3 regions of the Kluyvera huaxiensis genome follow, and region 2 is predicted to be linked to each of the others. Evidence: predicted binding sites of a transcription regulator. Region 2 holds the regulator's gene; each other region holds the start of a gene.
The links. Region 2 encodes Fur, which represses iron uptake genes when iron is present. Its sites were predicted from a motif close to ATAATAATGAGAACNACTATCAA; they were not measured.

Region 1: a site for Fur is predicted at 1,680-1,702, ahead of feoA (ferrous iron transporter A). Genes of this name have one in related genera too.
Region 3: a site for Fur is predicted at 1,682-1,704, ahead of exbB (tol-pal system-associated acyl-CoA thioesterase). Genes of this name have one in related genera too.

What each region holds. Positions count from the first base shown of each region.
Region 1 is NZ_JBEFLV010000023.1:10,623-13,907, reverse strand. Features, by position in the region: gene ABOC97_RS19815 (Tex family protein) at 1-1,352, shown strand, start outside; gene feoA (ferrous iron transporter A) at 1,811-2,038, shown strand; gene feoB (Fe(2+) transporter permease subunit FeoB) at 2,067-3,285, shown strand, end outside.
Region 2 is NZ_JBEFLV010000003.1:46,964-50,248, reverse strand. Features, by position in the region: gene ybfF (esterase) at 1-228, shown strand, start outside; gene ybfE (LexA regulated protein) at 359-652, shown strand; gene fldA (flavodoxin FldA) at 804-1,334, shown strand; gene fur (ferric iron uptake transcriptional regulator) at 1,631-2,083, shown strand; gene ABOC97_RS04190 (ChiQ/YbfN family lipoprotein) at 2,199-2,534, opposite strand; gene chiP (chitoporin ChiP) at 2,585-3,285, opposite strand, start outside.
Region 3 is NZ_JBEFLV010000004.1:262,667-265,951, reverse strand. Features, by position in the region: gene ABOC97_RS06750 (MFS transporter) at 1-56, opposite strand, end outside; gene exbD (TonB system transport protein ExbD) at 457-882, opposite strand; gene exbB (tol-pal system-associated acyl-CoA thioesterase) at 889-1,620, opposite strand; gene metC (cystathionine beta-lyase) at 1,872-3,059, shown strand.

The DNA of each region.
Region 1 (3,285 bases), on a different contig from region 2:
CCACCATGGGCCTCGATCCAGGCCTGCGTACCGGGGTTAAAGTCGCCGTGGTTGATGGTACCGGCAAGCTGGTCGCCACCGACACTATTTACCCACATACCGGGCAAGCCGCGAAAGCCGCAGTCGCCGTCGCAGCACTGTGTGAAAAGCACAACGTTGAACTGGTGGCTATCGGTAACGGTACCGCCTCACGTGAAACTGAACGCTTCTTCCTCGATGTGCAGCAGCAGTTCCCGAAAGTCACTGCCCAGAAGGTGATTGTCAGCGAAGCGGGCGCATCGGTTTATTCCGCCTCCGAGCTGGCTGCACTCGAGTTCCCGGATCTTGATGTTTCCCTGCGCGGCGCGGTCTCTATCGCCCGTCGTTTACAGGATCCGCTGGCAGAGCTGGTAAAAATCGACCCGAAATCCATCGGCGTGGGCCAGTACCAGCACGACGTTAGCCAGACGCAACTGGCGCGTAAACTGGATGCGGTAGTGGAAGACTGCGTAAACGCCGTTGGCGTAGACCTGAATACGGCTTCCGTACCGCTGCTGACTCGCGTGGCTGGTTTAACGCGCATGATGGCGCAGAACATCGTCGCCTGGCGCGATGAAAACGGTCAGTTCCAGAACCGCCAGCAGTTGCTCAAGGTGAGCCGTCTGGGGCCGAAAGCGTTCGAGCAGTGCGCGGGCTTCCTGCGTATCAACCACGGCGATAACCCGCTGGATGCCTCCACCGTTCACCCGGAAGCGTATCCTATCGTTGAACGCATTCTGGCAGCGACCCAGCAGGCACTTAAAGACCTGATGGGTAACAGCAGCGAACTGCGCGACCTGAAAGCTAGCGACTTCACCGATGAGCAATTTGGTGTGCCAACCGTTACCGACATCATCAAAGAACTGGAAAAACCGGGTCGCGATCCGCGCCCTGAGTTTAAAACCGCGAAGTTCGCCGACGGTGTGGAAACCATGAACGACCTGTTGCCGGGGATGATCCTCGAAGGTGCAGTGACCAACGTCACCAACTTTGGCGCCTTTGTCGATATTGGCGTGCATCAGGATGGTCTGGTACACATCTCTTCGCTGGCGGATAAGTTCGTCGAAGACCCACATACCGTGGTGAAAGCGGGCGATATTGTCAAAGTGAAGGTGATGGAAGTGGACCTGCAGCGTAAGCGTATTGCGCTGACTATGCGTCTGGACGAGCAGCCAGGGGAAACTAACGCCCGCCGCAGTTCAGGCAACGATCGTAGCCAGGGCAACAACCGCCCGGCGGCGAAAGCGGCTAAACCACGTGCTCGCGAAGCTCAGCCTGCGGGTAACAGCGCCATGATGGATGCCCTCGCAGCCGCCATGGGTAAAAAACGCTAATCGGTCGTTCTTTTAGCCCGGTCGAGCGCTGCGACGCCGGGCTACATAATCCCTCACAGGGCCAATCAGATGTTCACGCCATCATCCGGCAATACCCGAAATCGAGCGCAATAATTCCGGAACCTCTCTCCAACGTTATATTATTTTCCATTTGTAATAATACGCTTCAGCCGTTTTTATTTTATTAACCAATGAAACCTTAATTAAACATTAAGTGAAGTAAAGAATATTTAATTCATTTACCGCTACACGGCGTTGCTTGCGTCATATCAAAAAAAGTGCAAATTTCCGCCGAAATTTCTTTCAATCGCATGTTATGTATTGATGATAAAAACCATTCTCATTATCATTATATCCAGTAAGCCTTTACTCTTCATTTGTTGACGATATCCCTGCCGCTGCTCACAGCGCGCGGCGGTATCTCCGCTGTTCAGCTAGCTGATACACAAGTAGGTTATATGCAATTTACACCTGATACTGCGTGGAAGATTGTCGGTTTCTCCCGCGAAATTAGCCCAGCTTATCGTCAGAAACTGCTGTCTCTGGGGATGCTTCCGGGTTCATCATTTAACGTAGTTCGCGTGGCTCCGCTCGGCGATCCTATTCATATCGAAACCCGTCGCGTTAGCCTGGTGCTGCGTAAGAAAGATCTCGCGCTCATTGAATTAGAAGCCGTTGCACAATAACTCCAGCCTGGTACTAAGAGTCTGAAATATGAAAAAATTAACCATTGGTTTAATTGGCAATCCTAATTCCGGCAAAACAACGTTATTCAATCAGTTAACCGGGGCGCGCCAGCGCGTGGGGAACTGGGCCGGGGTCACGGTTGAGCGTAAAGAAGGGGCATTTGCCACCACCGACAATCAGGTCACGCTGGTCGACTTACCGGGTACCTATTCACTCACCACCATCTCGTCGCAGACCTCGCTGGATGAACAGATCGCCTGTCACTATATCCTCAGCGGCGATGCGGACCTGTTGATTAACGTCGTCGACGCCTCCAACCTCGAGCGTAACCTCTACCTGACGCTGCAGCTGCTGGAGCTAGGCATTCCCTGCGTGGTCGCACTGAACATGCTGGATATTGCCGAGAAGCAACAAATTCGCATTGACGTTGACGCCCTCGCCGCTCGCCTCGGCTGTCCGGTTGTACCACTGGTTTCAACCCGTGGTCGCGGTATTGAAGCGTTGAAGATGGCCATCGACCGCCACCAGGCGAATAAGCCGCTGGAGCTGGTGCACTACCCGCAACCGCTGCTGCGCGAAGCGGATAATCTGGCCCGCGAAATGGCGCAGGATATCCCAGAGCGTCAGCGCCAATGGCTGGGCATGCAAATGCTCGAAGGCGATATTTATAGCCGCGCCTATGCCGGCGACGCCGCGCACAAGCTGGATATTTCGCTCGCCAATCTGAGCGGAGAGATGGATGACCCGGCGCTGTATATCGCCGATGCGCGTTACCAGAGCATCGCCGCAATCTGCGACGCCGTCAGCAATACCTTAACCGCAGAACCGAGCCGTTTCACCACTGCACTCGACAAAATCATCCTTAACCGGGTGCTGGGATTACCGATTTTCCTGTTCGTCATGTATCTGATGTTTTTACTGGCGATCAACATCGGCGGCGCGCTACAGCCTATTTTTGACGGCGGTTCGGTCGCTATCTTTATCCACGGCATTCAGTGGATTGGCTACACGCTGCACTTCCCTGACTGGCTCACCGTGTTCCTGGCACAAGGTATCGGCGGCGGTATCAACACCGTCCTGCCGTTAGTGCCGCAAATCGGCATGATGTATCTGTTCCTCTCCTTCCTTGAGGATTCCGGTTACATGGCCCGCGCCGCGTTCGTGATGGACCGTCTAATGCAGGCTTTAGGTCTGCCGGGTAAATCCTTCGTGCCGCTGATCGTCGGCTTCGGCTGTAACGTGCCGT
Region 2 (3,285 bases):
GAACAATACCCGCACATTGTTGGCTGGGAAACTATCCCCGCGTGGGATAAGCCTGCCCTGTTTATTCCCGGCGGCAATTCGCCGTACGTTACCGAAGCCTATCGAGACAGCCTTTTAGCCCAGTTCCCGCAGGCCAAAGCGCACGTTATTGCCGGTGCCGGTCACTGGGTGCATGCGGAAAAACCAGACGCTGTACTGCGCGCTATCCGCCGTTACCTCGCAGAGTGATTAAAAATGCATCGACCGCGCGCCAGAATGGCCGCGGTCGTTGGCGTGCGGGTTCCACTGATGTATGATTGCGCGCTGTCTGCGCTGGGCACTGCCCGGTAGCTTGTTTTCCCCGAAGTCACTCAGAATCATGGCAAAAGAACAAACGGACCGTACGACACTAGATTTGTTCGCAAATGAGCGTCGCCCGGGAAGACCAAAAACCAATCCGCTTTCGCGTGACGAACAGCTCCGCATCAATAAGCGCAATCAGCTAAAACGCGACAAGGTTCGCGGGCTTAAGCGTGTCGAACTGAAGCTGAATAACGAAGCCGTTGACGCGCTCAACGAGCTGGCGACTGCCCGTGATATGAGCCGCAGCGAACTCATCGAAGAGATGTTGATGAACCAGCTTGCGCTGCTGCACGGACAGGGGAAAGTCTGAAAAATCCCCCCAAAACACGCTTTCATGTAGCAGAGTGTGCAGTCCGGCACGATTGCTGTTTCCGCACACTGCGCTGTTCTGCTATGATTGCCCTTATCTGTGGGCAATAAGCCACCACCATATCATTAAGTTTCAAGAGGTTATTTTACTCATGGCAATCGTTGGCATCTTCTTCGGTAGCGATACCGGAAACACCGAAAATATCGCAAAAATGATTCAAAAACAGCTTGGTAAAGATGTCGCTGACGTGCATGACATCGCCAAGAGCAGCAAAGAAGATCTGGCTGCGTTCGATATCCTGCTGCTGGGTATCCCAACCTGGTACTACGGTGAAGCACAGTGCGATTGGGATGATTTCTTCCCAACGCTGGAAGAAGTAGATTTCAACGGTAAACTGGTTGCGCTGTTCGGCTGTGGCGACCAGGAAGATTACGCGGAATATTTCTGTGATGCCCTGGGCACCATTCGCGATATTATTGAACCACGTGGCGCAACCATCGTGGGTCACTGGCCAACCGCAGGCTACCATTTTGAAGCGTCTAAGGGACTTGCCGATGACGATCACTTCGTGGGTCTGGCGATTGACGAAGACCGTCAGCCAGAACTGACCGCGGAGCGCGTTGAGAAATGGGTTAAGCAGGTGGCTGAAGAACTGCACCTGGACGAAATCAAAAACGCCTAATCGCAATAATGAGGTGTAATTATCAAATTGCACCTCATTAATAGGTAAAAGCAATTAAAATAATAGCTACAAATTTTTAACTTTTTATCGCATACCTGTACAATATCTTCTGATTTAGCGCAGGTTCATCGCTCAGTTTGTCGGTGAAGCCTCGTTTTTGAAAGCTTAGCTTACCCGGGCCTTGCTGTTTTCATTTTGATAGGGCCATTCTATAATGAGACGCATTAATTCGGGTGCATTCTCTGTGAAACTTTCGCTGATGGAAGTTAATCGTTTAGCAACAGGACAGATTCCGCATGACTGACAATAATACCGCATTAAAGAAGGCTGGCCTGAAAGTCACACTTCCACGGTTAAAGATTCTGGAAGTTCTTCAGGAACCTCATAACCACCATGTCAGCGCGGAAGACTTATACAAACGCCTGATCGACATGGGTGAAGAGATCGGTTTAGCCACGGTTTACCGCGTACTGAACCAGTTTGATGACGCTGGCATTGTGACTCGCCATAATTTTGAAGGCGGCAAATCCGTATTCGAACTGACTCAGCAGCATCACCACGATCACCTGATCTGCCTCGACTGCGGCAAAGTTATCGAGTTCAGCGATGATTCGATTGAAGCGCGCCAGCGTGAAATCGCGACCAAGTACGGGATTCGCTTAACCAACCATAGCCTGTATCTTTACGGTCACTGCGCTGAAGGCGACTGCCGCGAAGATGAACACGCTCACGACGGCATCGAAAAATAACGACCGCCGCTCGTCAAAAAACCAGCCATTGTGTGCTGGTTTTTTTTTGCCTATCGGTCTGGTATCGACATAAAAAAACCGCTGCAAGCAGCGGTTTTCAGTTCTTAACACGACATTATTTTTGTGGCGTATTGTTGCTGCGAATTTCCTGCCAAATCTTATCGCACTTGCTGGCCACGGCCTGGTCGTTACCCGTTTTTCTCGCCAGAATACACTGCTGATAATCCAGCACGCGTACGCTTTCCTGGTTCGCGAACTGCTCGTGCTTCTTATCTTGTTTCAGCACGTTCAATACGCTCTGGCAGGCCTGGATTTTATCCGGATTACCTTCCGCCGTATTGATACAGGCGCTATAGGCATCTTTCAGTTTGGTGTCTTCTTTCGGCGCAGGTGACTGCGCACAAGCGGTAAGGCCGACAGCCATTAAGGCAACAATAATCAATTTTTTCATGCGATGAACCTCTTAGCGGCGGCAGAGGTTTCCCCCTGCCGCGTCATGCATCAGAAAATAGTGAACGGTGCGATAACCATGAATTTCACGTCACGCTCGTCCTGGAAGATGTTGCCGTAACCACCGCCCCAGCTTGGAATGTCGGAGTGGTTGTCATACTGGGTGAAGTGCAGTTTGAACAGAGTCCCTTTCGCGCGGCCATCCTGTACGGTGTAAGCCACATCGAGGCTGTAAGCAGACTCTTTGATTTTGTTGTTTTTGTCGTAGTAAGCATCTGGGTTCATCTGCCAGGTCGATGGCTTAGCATCCCATGCGTAGACGTAAGACGCGCCCACTGCCCAGCCCGGGAGATCCCAGTTTTTCAGGTCATACATCGAACCGAAGAACACCGCTTTTTCGCCGTTGGCGTTGAAGTCAGAGCGGTTATCCCACCAGATATCCAGACGACCGTTGGAGGAAGCGTAGGTTGGCGTCATACGCTGCAGGAAGAAGCCCTGCTGACCTTCAGCTTTAACCCAGGTCCCTTCCAGGCGGAAGTCGAAGACCTCTTTCAGCTTGTAGCCGAAGGTTAACGCTTGCAGCCACGCGGTGCCGTCGTAAATATCGTTCACACCGTGATCGCTCACTTTGTCACGGGTACCGTAGAACTGATAGCTGGTGGTCAGAGGGCCGCCAGGGATATCGAATTTGTAGCTACCTTTGGCGAAGTACTGATCAACATAGCCTTCTGCCTGACCAAATGCCGCTTCCA
Region 3 (3,285 bases), on a different contig from region 2:
TCGCCCATGCCGTATCCCAGCTTTTCTGAAATAGACAATTTTGTATCGTTTGCCACGAGGTAATCCCCTTTAATTGAAGAGGCTTCAATGTAGGAGGATGAAAAAAACAATCCTATTGTCTTTTTTCGTACTGGTATTACGTTTTATAGCAACTGCGGAAGCTGTCACACATCTTGATCATTTATCATACAACTTTCATTTTTGTGACTTTACACCGGGCTAAATACTGAAACAGCCGACTACGGTTCATGCCCAACCCGATGCAGGTGCTTATATTATTGTTAGCATTCAGAATTAATCGCAGAAAGGTTAATAATATATTCCACGAATTAAATCGTACTAAATAACACTTAATTTTTGATTGTATTTAGAGAGTCACAATAGGACTTAAGGGAAATATTCAGCGCGGCAGGAGAGCATAAAAACGAATGGCGCAGAGTGCGCCATTCGGGATGATTATTTTTTGGCGACGGTCTCTTCGCCGACCAGGCCAATCTTCAGATAGCCTGCCTGATGTAGGGTGTCCATCACCTTCATCATCGTTTCGTAATCAACCGTCTTATCAGCACGGAAGAAGACGGTGGTATCTTTCTTACCTTCCGTCAGCGTTTCTAGCGCGGAAACCATGTTGTCTTCGGTAATGGGGTCATTGCCGAGGAACATAGATTTATCCGCTTTCACCGACAGATAAACCGGTTTTTCCGGACGCGGCTGCGGCTGGCTTGAAGAAGCCGGCAGGTTGACTTTAACATCAACGGTTGCCAGCGGTGCCGCCACCATGAAGATAATCAGCAGTACCAACATAACGTCGATAAACGGCGTTACGTTGATGTCATGCATTTCGCCGGTATCGTCCAGATTTTCATTAAGACGCATTGCCATGGGGCATTAACCTACTCGTAATTTCTGGGCGGTACGAACCGGATGCACGCCGCTGGCGCTGAGATCCAGATCGCGGCTCTGCAGCAGCAACACCTGGGCTGCAACGTCGCTGAGGCTCGCTTTAAAGCCGCCGATAAGACGCGCGAAGACGTTATAGATAACCACGGCAGGAATTGCAGCGAACAGACCAATTGCGGTCGCCAGCAGCGCTTCTGCAATACCCGGGGCCACGACCGCCAGGTTGGTGGTTTGCGTCTGGGCAATACCGATGAAGCTGTTCATGATGCCCCATACGGTACCAAACAGACCCACGAATGGAGAAATAGCACCGATGGTCGCGAGGAAGCCATTACCACGGCCCATGTGACGCCCAACCGCCGCCACGCGACGCTCAAGACGGAAACCGGTACGTTCTTTAATGCCTTCGTTATCTTCCGAACCCGCAGAGAGCTCCAGCTCGTTCTGCGCTTCGTTGATTAATTGGCTGCTCAGGCTGCGGGCATCAAATGCCGTTGCCACTTCACTCGCCTGGTTAAGAGAACGAACGTCCCCTAACAGTTTTTGTTCGCGCTTGAGGCGGCGCTTATGGGAGAGAAGCTCTGCACCCTTGCTGAAGAAGATGGCCCAGGTGACGACGGATGCCAAAATCAGGCCGATCATGACCACTTTAACCACGATGTCGGCATGATGATACATACCCCAAACGGAGAGATCCGCCTGCATCAAATTATTACCCACTGTGTATCTCCAGGACATAAATCACAAAATCTGAGCACAATAATATCAAAAAAACGTCGAATTGATAGTAGTTCTCATTAGTATTTGCATATTGACCTAAATCACACTTATTTTCCTTGCGCTTACGCAGTAAAAAAGTTTTCTCCGCCGGATACGGCAAAATTTTCTGCTGTATGTGCATGAAACGCTATACCCTGCTGACAATCGTGATAGTTTAGACGTCCAGACGTATAAAAACAGGTAAAACAGACATGGCAGATAAGCACCTCGATACCGCGCTGGTTAACGCCGGACGCAGTAAAAAATATACCCAGGGTTCGGTCAACAGCGTGATTCAGCGGGCTTCTTCGCTGGTCTTTGAAACGGTAGCCGCCAAGAAACACGCCACCCATAACCGCGCCAACGGCGAGCTGTTTTATGGCCGTCGCGGTACGCTCACCCATTTCTCGCTACAGGAAGCGATGTGTGAACTGGAAGGCGGTGCGGGCTGCGCCCTTTTCCCGTGCGGTGCGGCGGCTGTCGCCAATACCATTCTGGCGTTCGTCGAACAGGGCGATCACGTGCTGATGACCAACACCGCCTATGAGCCGAGCCAGGATTTCTGCACTAAAATTCTGGCCAAACTCGGCGTCGCCACCAGCTGGTTCGATCCGCTGATTGGCGAAGAGATTGCCACCCTCATCCAGCCCAATACCAAAGTGGTGTTCCTTGAGTCTCCGGGCTCCATCACCATGGAAGTCCATGACGTTCCGGCAATCGTTGCCGCCGTACGTCGCGTCGCCCCCGACGCTATCATCATGATCGATAACACCTGGGCGGCAGGCATCCTGTTCAAAGCGCTGGATTTCGGCATTGATATTTCGATTCAGGCGGGCACTAAATACCTGATCGGCCACTCCGACGCGATGGTCGGCACGGCGGTCTCTAACGAACGCTGCTGGCCGCAGCTACGCGAAAATGCCTATCTGATGGGCCAAATGCTCGACGCCGATACCGCCTACATGACCAGCCGCGGCCTGCGTACGCTGGGAGTACGTTTACGTCAGCACCATGAAAGCAGCCTGAAAGTCGCCGAATGGCTGGCGCAGCAGCCGCAGGTCGAGCGCGTCAACCATCCTGCACTCCCGGGTAGTAAAGGACATGAATTCTGGAAGCGTGATTTTACCGGCAGCAGCGGCCTGTTTTCTTTCGTGTTGAAAAAGCATCTGACCCACGATGAACTGGCAAACTACCTCGATAATTTCTCGCTTTTCAGCATGGCATATTCATGGGGTGGATTTGAGTCGCTGATTCTGGCGAATCAGCCGGAGGAACTTGCCAGCATTCGCCCTGACGGCAAAATCGACTTCAGCGGCACGTTAATTCGCGTCCATATCGGTTTAGAAAACGTTGACGATCTGATTGACGATTTAGCGGCAGGATTTTCCCGCATCGTGTAACATAGCCACCGCCCGACGGCGTAAGGTGTCGGGCAGGTTAACTTATTTTTTGGGCGCTCCGAGTGGCGCCTCAACGATGTTGAGAGCAGTCGTCTCCCGAATCGATACACCCACATCGGGCGTAAACAAATTACGCGTTGTTGTCAGAAAATCGGAACAACGCCGCTTCATTTGTTGCGTACGCGATCAAGGTGTTCTTAATCATTCGGGCGTACAATGTGTGAAA